4 regions of the Nocardia amikacinitolerans genome follow, and region 4 is predicted to be linked to each of the others. Evidence: riboswitches for the same ligand, from Rfam matches in the RefSeq annotation. Region 4 holds a riboswitch; each other region holds the start of a gene.
What was found. A riboswitch is a leader RNA that binds a small molecule or an ion and turns the genes downstream of it on or off. The one in region 4 is predicted to bind S-adenosylmethionine.

Region 1: another riboswitch for S-adenosylmethionine. It lies ahead of CRP45_RS22030 (rhodanese-like domain-containing protein); the one in region 4 lies ahead of CRP45_RS18040 (ABC transporter substrate-binding protein).
Region 2: another riboswitch for S-adenosylmethionine. It lies ahead of CRP45_RS23705 (bifunctional o-acetylhomoserine/o-acetylserine sulfhydrylase); the one in region 4 lies ahead of CRP45_RS18040 (ABC transporter substrate-binding protein).
Region 3: another riboswitch for S-adenosylmethionine. It lies ahead of CRP45_RS27990 (aminotransferase class V-fold PLP-dependent enzyme); the one in region 4 lies ahead of CRP45_RS18040 (ABC transporter substrate-binding protein).

What each region holds. Positions count from the first base shown of each region.
Region 1 is NZ_OBEG01000004.1:809,804-813,549, forward strand. It holds gene CRP45_RS34710 (hypothetical protein) at 1-304, shown strand, start outside; gene CRP45_RS22025 (O-succinylhomoserine sulfhydrylase) at 362-1,576, opposite strand; gene CRP45_RS22030 (rhodanese-like domain-containing protein) at 1,573-1,989, opposite strand; SAM riboswitch class IV at 2,005-2,120, opposite strand; gene CRP45_RS22035 (Rv0361 family membrane protein) at 2,156-2,605, opposite strand; partial or broken gene CRP45_RS22040 (FAD-dependent oxidoreductase) at 2,971-3,746, shown strand, end outside.
Region 2 is NZ_OBEG01000005.1:459,193-462,938, forward strand. It holds gene metX (homoserine O-acetyltransferase MetX) at 1-418, opposite strand, end outside; gene CRP45_RS23705 (bifunctional o-acetylhomoserine/o-acetylserine sulfhydrylase) at 415-1,743, opposite strand; SAM riboswitch class IV at 1,830-1,940, opposite strand; gene CRP45_RS23710 (TetR/AcrR family transcriptional regulator) at 1,993-2,802, opposite strand; gene CRP45_RS23715 (MFS transporter) at 2,940-3,746, shown strand, end outside.
Region 3 is NZ_OBEG01000007.1:112,736-116,481, forward strand. It holds gene CRP45_RS27980 (Pls/PosA family non-ribosomal peptide synthetase) at 1-1,105, opposite strand, end outside; gene CRP45_RS27985 (LysE family translocator) at 1,316-1,948, opposite strand; SAM riboswitch class IV at 2,037-2,150, shown strand; gene CRP45_RS27990 (aminotransferase class V-fold PLP-dependent enzyme) at 2,197-3,516, shown strand; gene CRP45_RS27995 (helix-turn-helix domain-containing protein) at 3,517-3,693, shown strand.
Region 4 is NZ_OBEG01000003.1:821,327-825,072, reverse strand. It holds gene CRP45_RS18045 (hypothetical protein) at 1-470, opposite strand, end outside; SAM riboswitch class I at 815-908, shown strand; gene CRP45_RS18040 (ABC transporter substrate-binding protein) at 1,158-2,777, shown strand; gene CRP45_RS18035 (ABC transporter permease) at 2,779-3,746, shown strand, end outside.

The sequences.
Region 1 (3,746 bases), on a different contig from region 4:
TGGCCCGCTCTACCAATACTCCGAGGCTCCAGGTGCGGCACACGCGGTCGTCGTGCGCGTAATCCCGGGATTCTCGCCGATCGGGACATGGGGTCCGCAGTTGCTCGCTTGCGACGCCACCGCGGTGGTCGACTGGCACAACGTGGACACCGGACAGCGGGGCAGCGTCAGCCGGTTCGTCCCGGGGTGGCAGCGTCTCGGCCCTACCACCATCGTCGCGGACACCGGTCCCGGACGGGTTCAGCTCACCGTCCGCACCGACGGCCCCTCCATCCCGGCTAATGCGGAAGTGTTCGTGCCGTAGTCCTTTTCGCCACTCCGCACAGCGTTGTCGTCGCTGTGCGGACTAGCGAGGCCGGGTCTAGCTCAAGGCGTGATCAAGATCGGCGAGCAGATCTTCCACGTCCTCGAGGCCGACGGAGATGCGCACGACCCCGTCGGACAGGCCGATGGTGGCGCGACCCTCCGGGCCCATGGCGCGGTGGGTCGTCGTGGCCGGGTGGGTGATCAGGGTTTTGGAGTCGCCGAGGTTGTTGGAGATGTCGACGATCCGCAGCCTGTTCAGCACCTCGAAGGCTCGCTTCTTGGCTTCGTCGGCCGGGGCGTTCAACTCGAAGGTGACCACCGTGCCGCCGCCGGACATCTGGCTGCGGGCCAGGTCGTACTGCGGATGCGATTCCAGGAACGGGTATTTCACCCAGCTGACCGACTTGTTGGTCTCCAGGAAACGCGCGATCCGCAGCGCCGATTCGGTGCTGTGGCGCACCCGCAGCGGCATCGTCTCCAGACCCTTGAGCAGGGTCCACGCGTTGAACGGGCTCAGCGCGGGACCGGTGTGGCGCATGAGCGTCTTCACCGGACCGTCGATGTACTCCTGGGAACCGAGGATCGCGCCGCCGAGGACGCGGCCCTGGCCGTCGATGTGCTTGGTGCCCGAGTAGACGATGACGTCGGCGCCGAGCTCGAAGCCCTTCTGCAACAGCGGCGTCGCGAAGACGTTGTCCAGCACGACTTTCGCGCCCGCGGCATGCGCGAGCTCGGTCACCCGGCGCACGTCGACGAGCGTCTGCATCGGGTTGGCCGGGGTCTCGAAGAACACCGCCGTGGTCGGCACCGAGAGCGCCTGCTCCCACTGGTCGAGGTCTTCACCGTCGACGAACACCGTCTCCACGCCCCAGCGCGGCAGGATCTCGTTGCACACCACGAAGCAGGAGCCGAACAGGCTGCGCGCGGCGACCAACCGATCGCCCGCGCCGAGCAGCGCGCCGAGCGCCGTGAACACCGCCGACATGCCACTGGCGGTCGCGAACGCCGCCTCGGCGCCGTCGAGCAGCCGGATCCGCTCCTCGAACATGGCGACCGTCGGGTTGCCGTAGCGGGAGTAGACGAAGTGCTCCACCTCGCCGGTGAACGCCGCCTCGGCCGCCTCCGCGCTCTCGTAGACGAAGCCGGAGGTGAGATACAGGGCCTCGGCGGTCTCCTCGAAACCGGAGCGACGCAGGCCGCCGCGCACCCCGAGGGTGGCAGGGCCGACGCCCTCGGGCAGCGGCTTGTCGAACGCGCCGCCGGTGATCACGACTGCCTCCACGGCAGGCCGGTGGCACGCCAGCCGGTGGCGCCGCGATGGCCGGACGCGTCGAGCGAGCCCTCGAAGCCCTCGATCACGTTGTAGGAGGGCTCGATGCCGAGCCGGGTGGCGACGGTCGCCGCGTGCGCGGAACGCTGGCCGGAGCGACACAGGAAGACGACGGGCGCCTCGGGGTCGCGACCCTCCAGCGCCTTGCTCAGCTGCTCGGTGAACTGCGGGTTGGGCGCGCCGTTGCCGTCGACCCACTCGATCAGCACGGTGGGTCGCTCGATCGAACTGGTGTCGGGCACTCCGACGAAGCGCCATTCCGCCTCGGTGCGCACGTCCACCAAGACGGCGGCGGGATTGTCGCGCAACACCTCCCACGCCTGCTGCGGGGTGATGTCACCGGCGTAAGTCATCTCGAACCTCCTGTGAATCCGCACTTGCCGCACCTGGTTCGGTGCGCGGCCAGGTCGTCACCCGGAGCACCCCACCGCGGAGGAGGGTTGCCGACCAGCTGAGCCGGGGCTTGGCGCTGGTTCTCATGACCTAGGGACTGAGATTGCCTGCACCGAGGTCACCGTGTCAAACATTGCAGACGAGCCATTTGTCGTCCGTCCGGGTGAGGTTCCAGGTCGCGGTGTACTCCTTGCCGTCGACCTTGGTGGTCACCGTGGCCTTGGCCCGGTCGCCGTTGAGGGTCTGATCGGTGACGGCTATGAGTTCGATTGCCTTACCGGTGCCTTCCTGCCCGGCCAACGGCGACTTGGCGGGGTCGAAATCGGGGCAGCCGGTGCCCGGTGGCGGCACCATGTCGGTGTTGTTGGCGCCCTCGACGAAGTTGCCGACGGCGCCGGCGATCTTCTCGGCCTCTGTGACATTTTTCTCAGCGGGCGACAGCACGCCGCCGAGCCCAATGGCCACCAGCACGACGACGGCCAGCGCGGCCGCGGCAAGGAACGGCGCGAGGGAGCGCTTGTCGGTCTGATCGACCTCGATCGGTTCGCCTTCGTCGGGGGACTTCTGCTCGGTCATGCATCGATCATCCCTGGTCGGCGGGGGTATCCGACGCCCGGCCCCCGCACGCGAAGCGCCTGCCCGTTTCGCGCGGCTATCGTGGGAAGCGGGCCCGTCCGGCACCGAGCCCGCGGCGGCGGGCATCCACCCAGTTCACCGCACCGGCGCGGGCGACAACCGGCAGCACCGATAGAATCGCGAGATTGAGACCTGCTGCCATAGCCATATGGCAGCTCACCGTCGTAGCGATCTGGGGGCCGTGAGAGCCACGAGCCAGCATCACCAGAGTTCGTGGCGCCGGGTGCAAACAAGCGGTCCGTCAACTTAGCCTAAGCTAAGACGGACGCCATTGAACGTTTCGACCATAAGGGTGCGCGTAAGAGATGACCGAACAGAGTGCAGCGACTCGCCCGCTCCGCATCGCGATCGTGGGCGCAGGACCGGCCGGGATCTACGCCGCCGACGCGTTGATGAAGTCCGATGCCGAGGTGAGCATCGACCTGTACGAGCGCATGCCCGCGCCGTTCGGGTTGATCCGCTACGGCGTCGCGCCGGACCATCCGCGGATCAAGGGCATCATCACCGCCCTGCACAAGGTGCTCGACAAGGAGCAGGTGCGCCTGCTCGGCAACATCGACTACGGCACCGACATCACCCTCGACGACCTGCGTCGCTTCTACGACGCGGTGATCTTCTCCACCGGCGCCAACGCCGACCGCGCGCTGCCGATCCCTGGCATCGACCTGGACGGTTCCTACGGCGCGGCGGACTTCGTGTCCTGGTACGACGGGCACCCGGACGTGTCGCGTTCGTGGCCGTTGGACGCGGAGAAGGTCGCGGTGCTCGGTGTCGGCAACGTGGCGCTGGACGTGGCGCGCGTGCTGGCCAAGACCGGTGACGAGCTGCTGCCGACCGAGATCCCGCCGAACGTCTATGAGGGTCTCAAGCAGAACAAGGCCGTCGAGGTGCACGTGTTCGGGCGTCGCGGTCCCGCGCAGGCGAAGTTCACCCCGCTGGAGCTGCGCGAGCTGGATCATTCGCCGACCATCGAGGTCATCGTCGATCCGGAGGACATCGACTACGACGAGGGTTCGGAGGCCGCGCGCCGCCACTCCAAGCAGGTCGACATGGTCGCCAACACCCTCGAGCAGTGGGCCAT
Region 2 (3,746 bases), on a different contig from region 4:
GATCGCGGATGGAGATCTCCGGGAAACGCGAACCCCACGGCTTGCCGTCCGGCGCGAGCGACGACGGCCCGGTGCTGCCCTTACAGCCGCCGAGCACGTTGGTCGCGATCACACACCATTCGTCGGTGTCCACCGGCGCGCCCGGGCCGACCATGCCCTCCCACCAGCCGGGCTGGGAGTGGATGTCGTCGGGCGTGCCGACGACGTGCGAATCACCGGTCAGAGCGTGCTCGACGAGCACCACATTGTCCAGGGCGGGGGAGAGCTCGCCCCACCGCTGCACGGCGAGGTGCACGTCCGGAATCACCGCGCCGCTTTCCAGCCGCACGTCCCCGATCGCGATGACGCCGGGCCGACCGTCCGGCGGCGGCAGCAGGCCGACGCCGGACTCGATGCTCTGCTCGGTGCTCACGGTCACGTCGTCGCCGCCGTGAATCCGGCGCGCAGATCGGCCAGAATGTCGTCGATTCCCTCGATGCCCACGGCGAGGCGGACCAGTCCCGGGGTGACGCCGGAGGCGAGCTGTTGCTCGGGTGTCAGTTGGGAGTGCGTCGTGGAGGCCGGATGGATCACCAGAGAACGCACGTCCCCGATGTTAGCGACGTGGCTGTGCAGGACTAACGCGTCCACGAACTTCTTGCCCGCGTCGACGCCGCCGCGCAGCTCGAACGAGACGATCGCGCCGGTCCCCCTCGGCGCGAGCCGCTTGGCCCGCTCGTGCCAAGGCGAGCCGGGCAGTCCCGCGTAATGGACCGCTTCGACGGCCGGATGCTGCGTCAGGAATTCCGCGACCGCCTGCGCGTTGGCGACGTGGCGCTCGACGCGCAGGCTCAGCGTCTCGATGCCCTGCGCGATCAGGAACGCGTTGAACGGCGAGACCGCCGCGCCCAGGTCGCGCAGCAGCTGCACGCGGGCCTTCAGCGCGTAGGCGGGCGCGCCGAGGTCGGCGAAGACCACGCCGTTGTAGCTCGGGTCCGGGGTGGTGAAGCCGGGGAAGCGCGGCTCACCCTTGTCGTCGCGGACGGTCCAGTCGAACTTTCCGCCGTCGACGATCGCACCGGCGACGGCCGCGCCGTGCCCGCCCAGGTACTTGGTGGCGGAGTGCACCACGATGTCGGCGCCGTGCGCCAGCGGCTGGATCAGGTACGGGGTCGCGACGGTGTTGTCCACGATCAGCGGGATTCCCGCGGCGTGCGCGACCTCGGCGATGCCGGGGATGTCGAACACGGCGCTGCTGGGATTGGCGATTGTCTCGCCGAAGAACGCCTTGGTGTTGGGCCGGATCGCCGCGCGCCACTGCTCGAGATCGTCCGGGTCCTCGACGAACGAGACCTCGATGCCGAGCTTGGGCAGCGAGTAGTGGAAGAGGTTGTAGGTGCCGCCGTACAGGTGCGGGCTGGACACGATGTGGTCGCCAGCCTCGGCGAGATTGAGAATCGCGAAAGTCTCCGCGGCCTGCCCGGAGGCCAGCAGCAGCGCGGCGACACCGCCTTCCAGGGCGGCGATGCGCTGCTCGACCACATCCTGGGTCGGGTTCATGATGCGGGTGTAGATGTTGCCCGGCTCGGCGAGACCGAACAGCGCCGCCGCGTGGTCGGTGTCGCGGAAGGCGTAGGAGGTGGTCTGGTAGATCGGCAGGGCGCGGGCGCCGGTGCTCGGATCGGGGGCTTGGCCCGCATGCACCTGCTTGGTCTCGAAGGACCAACGGGCAGGATCGAACTCGGCCGCTACGGGGTCGGTCATGTCATGCTCCACAAGAGTTGTTCGCCGGAACTAACGAGATCGGTGATGCGGTCTATCCAGGACAACACATTTCCGGGAACCTCCTGACAGCGCGCTTGCCCTCGACCTTCGAGGGCCCGGTCATCACCCGGAGCACCCCACCGCTGCTGGAGGGTTGCCGTCCAGCGAGCCGGGGCTTGGCGCTGGCACTCATGACCTGACGGACATGGTAGCTGGCGGGCGGCCAATGGCCGAAATTCGTAGCCGATCTCACTCCGCCGATTCGGTCACCGGTTCCGCGCAGACCCGCATGAACTCCGCGTACGCGTCGAGCAGCGTCGCCCGCGCCGCGTGCACCGCGGTCTCCGGATCGCCGTCCATGATCAGCTCGCCGTGCACGTCCATCGCGAGATGACACAGCATCTGCCAGGTGGAGACGAGCAATCGCACGCTCAGCGCCCCTTGCGTGGTGCCGAGACGTTCGGCGAGCACCGCGGTGATGGCATCGGACTTGCTGTCGGCGAACTCCAGCGCGCGGCTGTTGACCGAAGGGCTGTCACGCGCGACTCGCTGCATCTGCTGGAACCTGCAGAACGATACGGCCGAGTTCTCGCTCGCCGCGTCATCGATCACCCGGAGATAGGCGTTGCACAGCGCGCGCAGTTCGTTGCCGCCGAGCGGCTCTTCTCGCAACTTCTCGGCAACCATTTGGCCGAAGTCGAGGATGGGCGCGAGGACGATGTCCTCTTTCGTCTCGAAATACCGGTTGACGGTGCGCGGCGAGACGTCGGCCGCGTTCGCGATCTGCTCGACCGTCGTCGCGTCGAAGCCCTGCTTGTCGCACAGCTCGAGCGCGATGTTCATGATGCGCTGCCTCGTCTGCTGCTTCTTGCGCTCGCGTAGGCCCAGAGGTGCCGCGTCTTCTCGCCTCGAGGTCACGGCGCCTTCTCGCGTCGAGGACACCGGGTTTTCCTGGTTGGCGGACGCGACGCTCCCCGAGGCCGCGCGGCCGGTGCTGTTCCCGGTCGCGGCGGCGTTCTCGGCCGCGTTCGTGCCCGCCGGCGTCGATGAGTCGAGCATCTCCCCACTGTAACTCAGACACTCGCTCAACTGTCGCAACATGGCAAATGTCTGACTGCGACATTTTTCTATTGACGCCAAATGTCGGACAGTGACAGGATTGCCCTAACGCGCACTTCCGACGACGAGGAGACAAAGTGAGCGAGATATCGACAGCGGTGCACGCGCCGGACGACCGGCGCGACTCGGCCCGCTGGCTGGCGCTCGGCGTGATCGGCCTTGCCCAGCTGATGGTGGTCCTCGACGCGACCATCGTGACGATCGCGCTGCCGTTCGCGCAGCGTGACCTCGGCATCAGCGAGGGCGACAAGCAGTGGGCCCTCACGGCGTACACGCTGATCTTCGGCGGCCTGCTGCTGCTCGGCGGCCGCCTCGCCGACTACCTCGGCCGCCGCCGGATCTTCCTGGTCGGCCTGATCGGCTTCGCGGCCGCCTCGGCGCTCGCGGGTCTAGCGCAGAACGGCGCCCAGCTCTTCGCGGGCCGCGGCCTGCAGGGCGCGTTCGCCGCGCTGCTCGCACCCGCCGCGCTCGCGCTGGTCTCGGTGACGTTCACCGAGGCGAAGGAGCGGGCCCGCGCCTTCGCGGTGTTCGCGGGCATCTCCGCGGGCGGCGCCGCGATCGGCCTGATCGCGGGCGGCGCGCTCACCGAGTACGCGTCATGGCGGTGGACCCTGCTGGTCAACACCCCCATCGCGATTCTCGCGTTCGTCGGCGCGCTCGCGTTCGTCATCAAGGACGTGCCCGCGCCGCGGACCGGCGGCTACGACGTGCCCGGTGCCGTCACCGTGACGGCGGGTCTGATCGCCATCGTGTACGGCTTCAGCCGCGCCGCCGATCACGGCTGGACCTCGGGCGGAACCCTCGCGCTGCTCGTCGCCGGGCTCGCGCTGCTCGTCGCGTTCGTCGTCATCGAGCGTCGTTCGTCGAATCCGCTGTTGCCCCTG
Region 3 (3,746 bases), on a different contig from region 4:
TGACGAGTTCGCCCGATTCGCCCTCGCCGACCGGGTTGCCCTGCGCGTCGACCACCGCCAGATCCCAGCCGTCCAACGGCAATCCGATGCGAATCGGCGGCTCTCCGGTGAGCAGGGCCGCGCACGCCACGACGGTGGCCTCGGTGGGGCCGTAGGTGTTCCACACCTCGCGGCCCGAATCCTCGTCGCCCGCAAGGCGTTCGGCGAGTTCCGGCGGCACGGCCTCGCCGCCGAAGATCAGCAGCCGAACCGGTTCCAGTGCCTCGGCGGGCCAGGTCGCGGCCAGCGTCGGCACGGTCGAGACGATGCTGATTTCCCGACGAACCAGCCAAGGCCCGAGGTCCGCGCCGGTGCGCACCAGCGCGCGCGGGGCGGGCACCAGGCAGGCGCCGTGCCGCCAGGCCAGCCACATCTCCTCGCAGGAGGCGTCGAAGGCGACCGAGAGACCGGCGAGGACACGGTCGCCGGGGCCGATGGGCGCGTCCTGCAGGAAGAGTCGAGACTCGGCGTCGACGAAAGCGGCGGCGTTGCGGTGGGTGACCGCGACGCCCTTGGGGGTGCCGGTGGAGCCGGAGGTGAAGATGATCCAGGCGTCGTCTTCGGGGGTGGGGAGGGCATGATCGGATTGCGTTGGCGCGGTGTCGCGTTCGACGACCGGACGGATTCCGTCGACTCCGGCGATGGCGCTGACCCGGGCCTCGCCGAACACCAAACGGGCACGCTCGTCCGGGTCGTCGGCGTCGACCGGGACGTACGCGGCGCCCGCCCACAGCACGGCGAGGATCGTGACGTAGAGATCATGGCTGCCGGAAGGCATCCGGACGCCGACCCGGTCACCCGACCGCACGCCCGCCGCCGTGAGCTCGCCCACTCGGTGCTGGATCGCGGCGAGCAGCTCGCGATACGTGAGCAGGATCTCGCCGTCGTCGATGGCGTGCGCGTCCGGATGGGCTTCGGCGGTCGCCGAAAGAATGTCGACCAGGGTCCGTGCGGGAGGCGCGGCGACCCCGCGCCGGAGGGGATCGGACAGCGCTCGCCCGGTCGGGCCCTCGCCCGCCGCGGTGTCTACCTGCGGCTGGAGCATCACGTCCGACCCACCTCTCATAGACCTGCCTTGCGTCGCCGTTGGTTGTCTCACATGAGGGTTACCGATTGGCAAACGCCACGGTGACCAACAGACCAAGGTACCCGCGGTATCGGTGAAATCGCCGGGCTCGCGGTGTGATGTCGAGGGGCGAACCCGCTGTGCGAAATGGCTGATAGGCCAGATTCGGTCCGGTCGTGCGCGGGTTTCGGACGCGTCCGGCAGCGTCCGTCAGGTCGCCGAGGCCGCGGTGCCGAGTCCCAGCGCCGTGAGGATTCCGGCGCTGGCCTGTTCGAGCCGATCGCGGACCTTCGGACTGCGCAGGAACGCCACCGCGCGGGCGGCGAGCAGGGCGAGCAGGATCATTTCGACGGCCGCGACGGTGCATTCGATCGCGCCGAGCGCGAGGGTGTTGAGAAAAGTGATCTCGGTCAGGAACTGGGGCAGCACGGCCAGGTAGAACAGGCCGACCTTCGGGTTGAACAGACACGAGACCACGCCCGCCGTGAACGCCGAGCGAACCGAGGGCGCGGTTTTCCCGCCGCTGGAATCGAATTCGGGATCGGCCAGTGCCCGCCGCCTGCGCAATTCGATGAGCGTGCGAATTCCCAAGTACACCAAATAGATTCCGCCGACGATCTTCAGCGCGCGATACGCGGTGGCGGATTGCTCCAGGAGCGCGGCGACGCCCGCGGCAACCACCACCGCCCACACCAAGCCGCCGAGCGCGGAACCCACCGCCGCGGCGATGCCGGGACGGGCGTCCACGATCGAAAAGCGCAGCACCAGGAACGAATCCGGCCCCGGAGTGAGGGAAAGCAGGACGCACAATCCGACGAAGCTCAGCAGCAGGGAGGGCGTCATCCACCGAGTGCAGCGCAGTTCTGTCGTCGGCGCAACCAATTGATCCGGAGGTTGACAGAGCCGCGTGCGGTCTGCCAACCTCGAAACAGGTCATGAGTACCAGCGCTAAGCCCCGGCTAGCTGGTCGGCAACCCTCCTCCGCGGTGGGGTGCTCCGGGTGACGACCGGGCCGCCGCCCGACCGGGTGCGGCAAGCGCGGACTCGACGAATCTCTCGATTGCGAGTCCCATAGCCGACGGGATTACGTGATGACTTCTGTTGTGGACCAGACCTGCGCCGCCTTCGCCCGCGTCTCGGGTGACGATCTGCCGGTGCCGCTCGTGCAGGGCGGAACCCGCACCTACGCCAACTTCGACTACGCCGCGAGCGCGCCCGCGCTGGCCCAGGTCACCGACCGGATCCAGCGGTTGTTGCCGTACTACGCCAGCGTGCACCGCGGCGCAGGTTACGCCTCGCGCATCTCCACCGAGTGCTACGAGGCGGCCCGCGGTTCGGTCGCCCGTTTCCTCGACGCCGACGACGACCAGGTGGTGGTGTTCACCCGCAACACGACCGACTCGCTGAACCTGCTCGCGTCCTGCGTGCCGGGCGACACCGTGGTGCTCGACATCGAACATCACGCCAATTTCCTGCCGTGGACGCGGCACGGACGCCGGGTGGTGCGCGCCGCCGACACCGTCGCCGAGACCATCCGATTGCTGGTGGCGGAGTTGTGCAGCAAGCCCGCCGCGCTGCTCGCGGTCACGGGGGCGTCGAATGTCACCGGGGAAGTGGTGCCGTTGGAGCGGCTCGCCGACATCGCGCACCAGTGCGGGGCGCGCATTTTGGTCGACGCGGCCCAGCTCGCGCCGCACCGGCGAATCAGTCTGCGGGAGAAGGGTATCGACTATCTCGCCTTCTCGGGTCACAAGCTGTACGCGCCGTTCGGTGCAGGTGTGCTGGTCGGCCGCCGCGACTGGCTGGATCGGGCCGAGCCGTATCTCGCGGGCGGCGGTGCGGTCCGCGCGGTGAGCACCGAGCACACCGAATGGGCGCCCGCGCCGCAGCGGCACGAGGCGGGTTCGCCGAACGTGCTCGGCGCTGCCGCGATCGCCGCCGCCTGCGACGCGCTCGCCGCCATCGACCCCGCGGCGTTGGCCGCGCACGAACGCCTGCTCGCCGACCGCCTGCGCGACGGACTGTGCGCCATCCCGGGCGTCGAGACGCTGCGCATCTGGTCCGACAGTCCCGATTCCGTCGGCATCGTCGCGTTCACCGTCGCGGGCTTCGCACCCGGCCACGTCGCCGCCTACCTTTCCGCCGAACACGCCATCGGCGTGCGCGACGGCCGCTTCTGCGCCCACCCGCTGCTCGCCCGCCTCGGCCTCGACGGCGCACTGCGCGCAAGCATCGGCCTCGGCACCACGTCCACCGACATCGACCGCCTCGTCGACGCCGTCGCCACCCTTGTCCACCGCGGCCCCTCCTGGAACTACGCCGAAACCGACGGCCTCTGGAACCCCACCCCCGAAACCCGCCCCTTCACCGCCACCCCCACCACCGGCGCCACCCCCTGCCTCATCGCCTGAATCCTCGGCCGCACCAGATCCGCCGAAACCGCGCTCGCGCAAGCGGCGGGGATGACCCAGTCGGCGGTAGCGCGGTTCGAAGCGGGCGGGACTATCCCGAGCCTGCCCGTTCTGGAGCGGTTGGCCAGTGCGCTGGACGCGGACCTCGTTGTCGAAGTGAAGCCGCGAGTCGCCTAGGGGCATCGTGCGTTGCGCCTGGACTGGGCGAGCCGGACCTATCGGCTCGCCGA
Region 4 (3,746 bases):
CTGACATTCAGCCAGGCCACTTGCATACCCGCCGTATTGCGGCTGTCCTGGCTGACGCCGTAGGGCACGAAGGTGAACATGGTCTGCCCGGATTTCACGGCCGTCAGATCCAGGCCGGGAATGGACACCGTGGTCTTGGGCCACGGTCCCGGCATGGCGCCCGCGACGGCGGGCACCAGACCGAAGGTGCTGCCGTTGCCGCAGAACGCCGCGGCGGTCGGGTACAGGAACGGGTCCATCCCGAATCCGCGCAGCGCCTCCACGGTGGACTGGTAGGCGCCGAGCAGATCGCCGGGTGCGGCGGCCTGCTGTTTGCCCGCCAGTTCGGTGGCGGCCGAGGGTGCGGCGGGGACGGGGGCGGGCGCCGCCACGGCGGGGGCGCAGACGCCGAATGCCAGCGCGACCGATCCGGTCGCGGCGGCGGTGAGAGTGGTGAAGCGGCGCAACAGGGTCACAGCGGTGCTCCTCATCGTCGGCACGGTGAGGACACGGTACTCCGGCAAACCCGCTCAGCAGCCGTTTCGGCAATCGGCAAGTTTTCGGCGCGTCGGCTTGCACCCGCATCTCAGAGCGCCATCACGAGCGGACGCGTTCTACCCCGAGCGGCCAGCTGGATGCAGGAACCGACCCGCCGACCCGCCGACCCGCCGACCCGCCGACCCGCCGACCCGCCGACCCGCGCAATGATCGTCCGCCGCAGCGCCCGCCGCCAGGGCTGCGCTCACCCTGATTCCTAACCTTGTCCACCACATGCCCTGCTCCGCATGATGATTCGGCTCGACCCTGCCGCGCCCGGTGCGGACCGGGGTCCGCAACACCATCCAGAGCGACCGAGAGACCTGGCTCGCCGACGTCGCAGCAACCCCCCGACCACCGGGTGCGGGTGCTTCCGCCAGGAACGATGGAGGACCGAATGATCTGCCCACGCGGCCGCGCCCGCCGAACCCGACGCCGCGCCGAGACCCGCCGCCGAACCCCGGCCGGCTGTCCGCGCTGATCCAGCGCCAGACCGCACCGGTCGCAGGCCGGGGCGGTAACCCGCGCATCGCGCGGTCGCGTTCCGATTCCGCCGAGGTGGCGCCGGAACCGCGCCGCCGAATCCCCAGCAGGCCGTTGGCCGCGAGCACCACACCGAGCGAACTCATGGGAGTGACACCGTGATCCGAACCCGCCATCGAATTCTCGCGCTGGTCGGCGCCCTCGCCGCGACGAGCGCCTTGGCCGCCTGCGGCGGCGATTCGAGCGCGCCTGAGACCGACGCGGGTCCGCCACGGCCGGGCGGCACGCTGCGCTACGGGTTGTCCCAGCCGCCGACCTGCTCGGATCCGGCGCAGGCGGGCACCAACCAAACCATCTACGTCGCACGGCAAATCGTCGATTCGCTGACCGATCAGGATCCGCGGACCGGCGAGATCAAACCCTGGCTGGCGCGCAGCTGGGAGATCAGCCCCGACGCGAAGACCTTCACCTTCCATCTCGCCGACGGCGTCACCTTCAGCGACGGCACCCCGCTAACCGCGGAATCGGTACGCAACACCTTCGATTCGGTGCTGCGGCTGGGCGGGGTGAAGGCGCCGCTGGGCGCGAGCTACCTCACCAATTACGTGGGCACCACCGCCGTCGACCGGCTCACCGCGCGCGTGGAGTTCAGCCGGCCCAACGCCCAATTCCTGCAGGCTTCGTCGACCGCGCAGCTCGGCATCCTCGCCGACGCGACAACCGCGAAGTCGGCCGAGCAGCGCTGCCTCGGCGACAACGTCGGCAGCGGGCCGTTCACCTACGTGGGCTGGCGGCAGGACCAGTCGGCGACGCTGGCCAAACGCGCCGGATACCGCTGGGGCTCCGCGGTGTTCGCGCACCAGGGCGAGGCCTACCTGGATCGCATCGAGTTCACGGTGGTGCCGGAATCCGGCGTGCGCACGGGCAGTCTCGTCTCCGGTCAGCTCGACGCGATCAGCGATGCGTTACCGCAGGACGTGCCGCAGCTGGAAGCCGTTGGCGCGCGCCTGCTCAGCACGGCCAATCCCGGCGTGCCGTTCGGCTTCCAGCCCAACGTGACTCGCGGTCCGCTACGCGATCCCGCGGTGCGCCAAGCGCTGCTGCCCGCCATCGATCGAAAGCAGCTGGTGGACACCGTGCTCGGCCCGCAGTTCAACCCCGCCTCCGGTCCGCTGGCCAGCGCCACGCCGGGCTACCAGGACTTCGCGGCGCGGGTAGGCTACGACCCCGCCAAGGCGAAGTACATCCTCGATCAGGCGGGCTGGACGCCCGGCGGTGACGGTATCCGCGCGAAGAACGGTGAGCGCCTGTCCTTCTCGGTGCTGTTCAGCCAGGCGTTCGCGGGCAACCAGGCCATCCTCGAGCTGGTGCAGCAGCAGCTGCGACAGGTCGGTGTGGAACTGAAGCTGGACCTGGTATCCGGGCCGGAGTACACCGCACGACAGAACGCCAAGGATTTCGACGCCACCTACTACAACACCACCCGCGCCGACGGCGACATCCTGCGCGCGGTGTTCGGCATCGACGGCCGCAATCTCAATGCCCGCGAACCTATTCCGCCGCTGGACGACGCTCTCCGCGACCAGCTCAGCACGGCCGACGCCGCCGCGCGCACCGCGCTCATCCGCACCGCCCAGGAGCAGGTGCTAGAGGCCGGGCTGTGGATTCCGACCATCGAACTCTCCCAGGCGATCGGCGCCGCCGCGAACACCAGGGATCTGAAGTTCGAGGCGTCGGCCCGGTTGCAGTTCTTCGACACCTGGCTGAGTGGGCGCTGAGATGGCCCGCTATCTGGCGCTGCGCGTCCTGCAAGCGATCTGGGTGCTGTGGGCGGCGTTCAGCATCTCGTTCGTTGTCCTCTACCTGCTGCCCGCCGATCCGGTCTCCATCGCGGCCGACGGCGGCGCCGCGGGAACACCGGTCGACAAGGCCGCGATCGCGGAGTTGCAAGCCCGATACGGGCTGGATCGTCCACTGTGGGACCAGTATTGGACCGCGCTCGCAAACGCGGTCCGCGGCGATCTCGGACTCTCCATCGCGACCGGGCAACCGGTGACCGAGGCGATCAGCGACGCCGTGCCCTCGACACTCGGATTGGCCTCGCTCGCCCTGCTTTTCGCCACGATCGGCGGAGTAGCGCTGGCCTTCGCCGCGACTTACGCGCGCAGACCGTGGCTGCGTAACCTGCTGGCCGCGCTTCCGCCACTGGGCGTCGCGGTGCCGACGTTCTGGACGGGACTGCTGCTGCTCCAGCTGTTCTCGTTCCAGTGGCGCCTCGCGCCCGCGTTCGGCGGACAGGGACTGCGCGGCACGGTACTGCCCGCGCTGACGCTCGCCGTCCCGATCGGCGCGGTGATCGCCCAGGTGCTCGCGGCAGGACTGGAATCCACCTGGCGGCAGCCGTTCACCGAAGTGGCGCTGGCCAAAGGCGCTTCGCGCTGGTGGGTGCAACGCAGGCACGTGGCCAGGTTGGCCAGCGTGCCCGCGTTCACCATCGCCGGGGTGCTGGTGGGCAACCTGCTGGCCGGTTCGGTCGTCGTGGAGACGGTGTTCGCGCGCACCGGCGTCGGCAGGCTCACGCAGATCTCCGTGCTGGCCCAGGACATTCCGGTGGTGCAGGGCATCGTGCTGCTGACGGCGCTGGTGTTCGTGGTCGTGAATCTGGCGGTGGACCTGCTGTATCCGCTGCTCGACCCGCGGATCACCGTGCGCGGCACGCGTTCCGGTGACGCGACGACGGAGGCCGA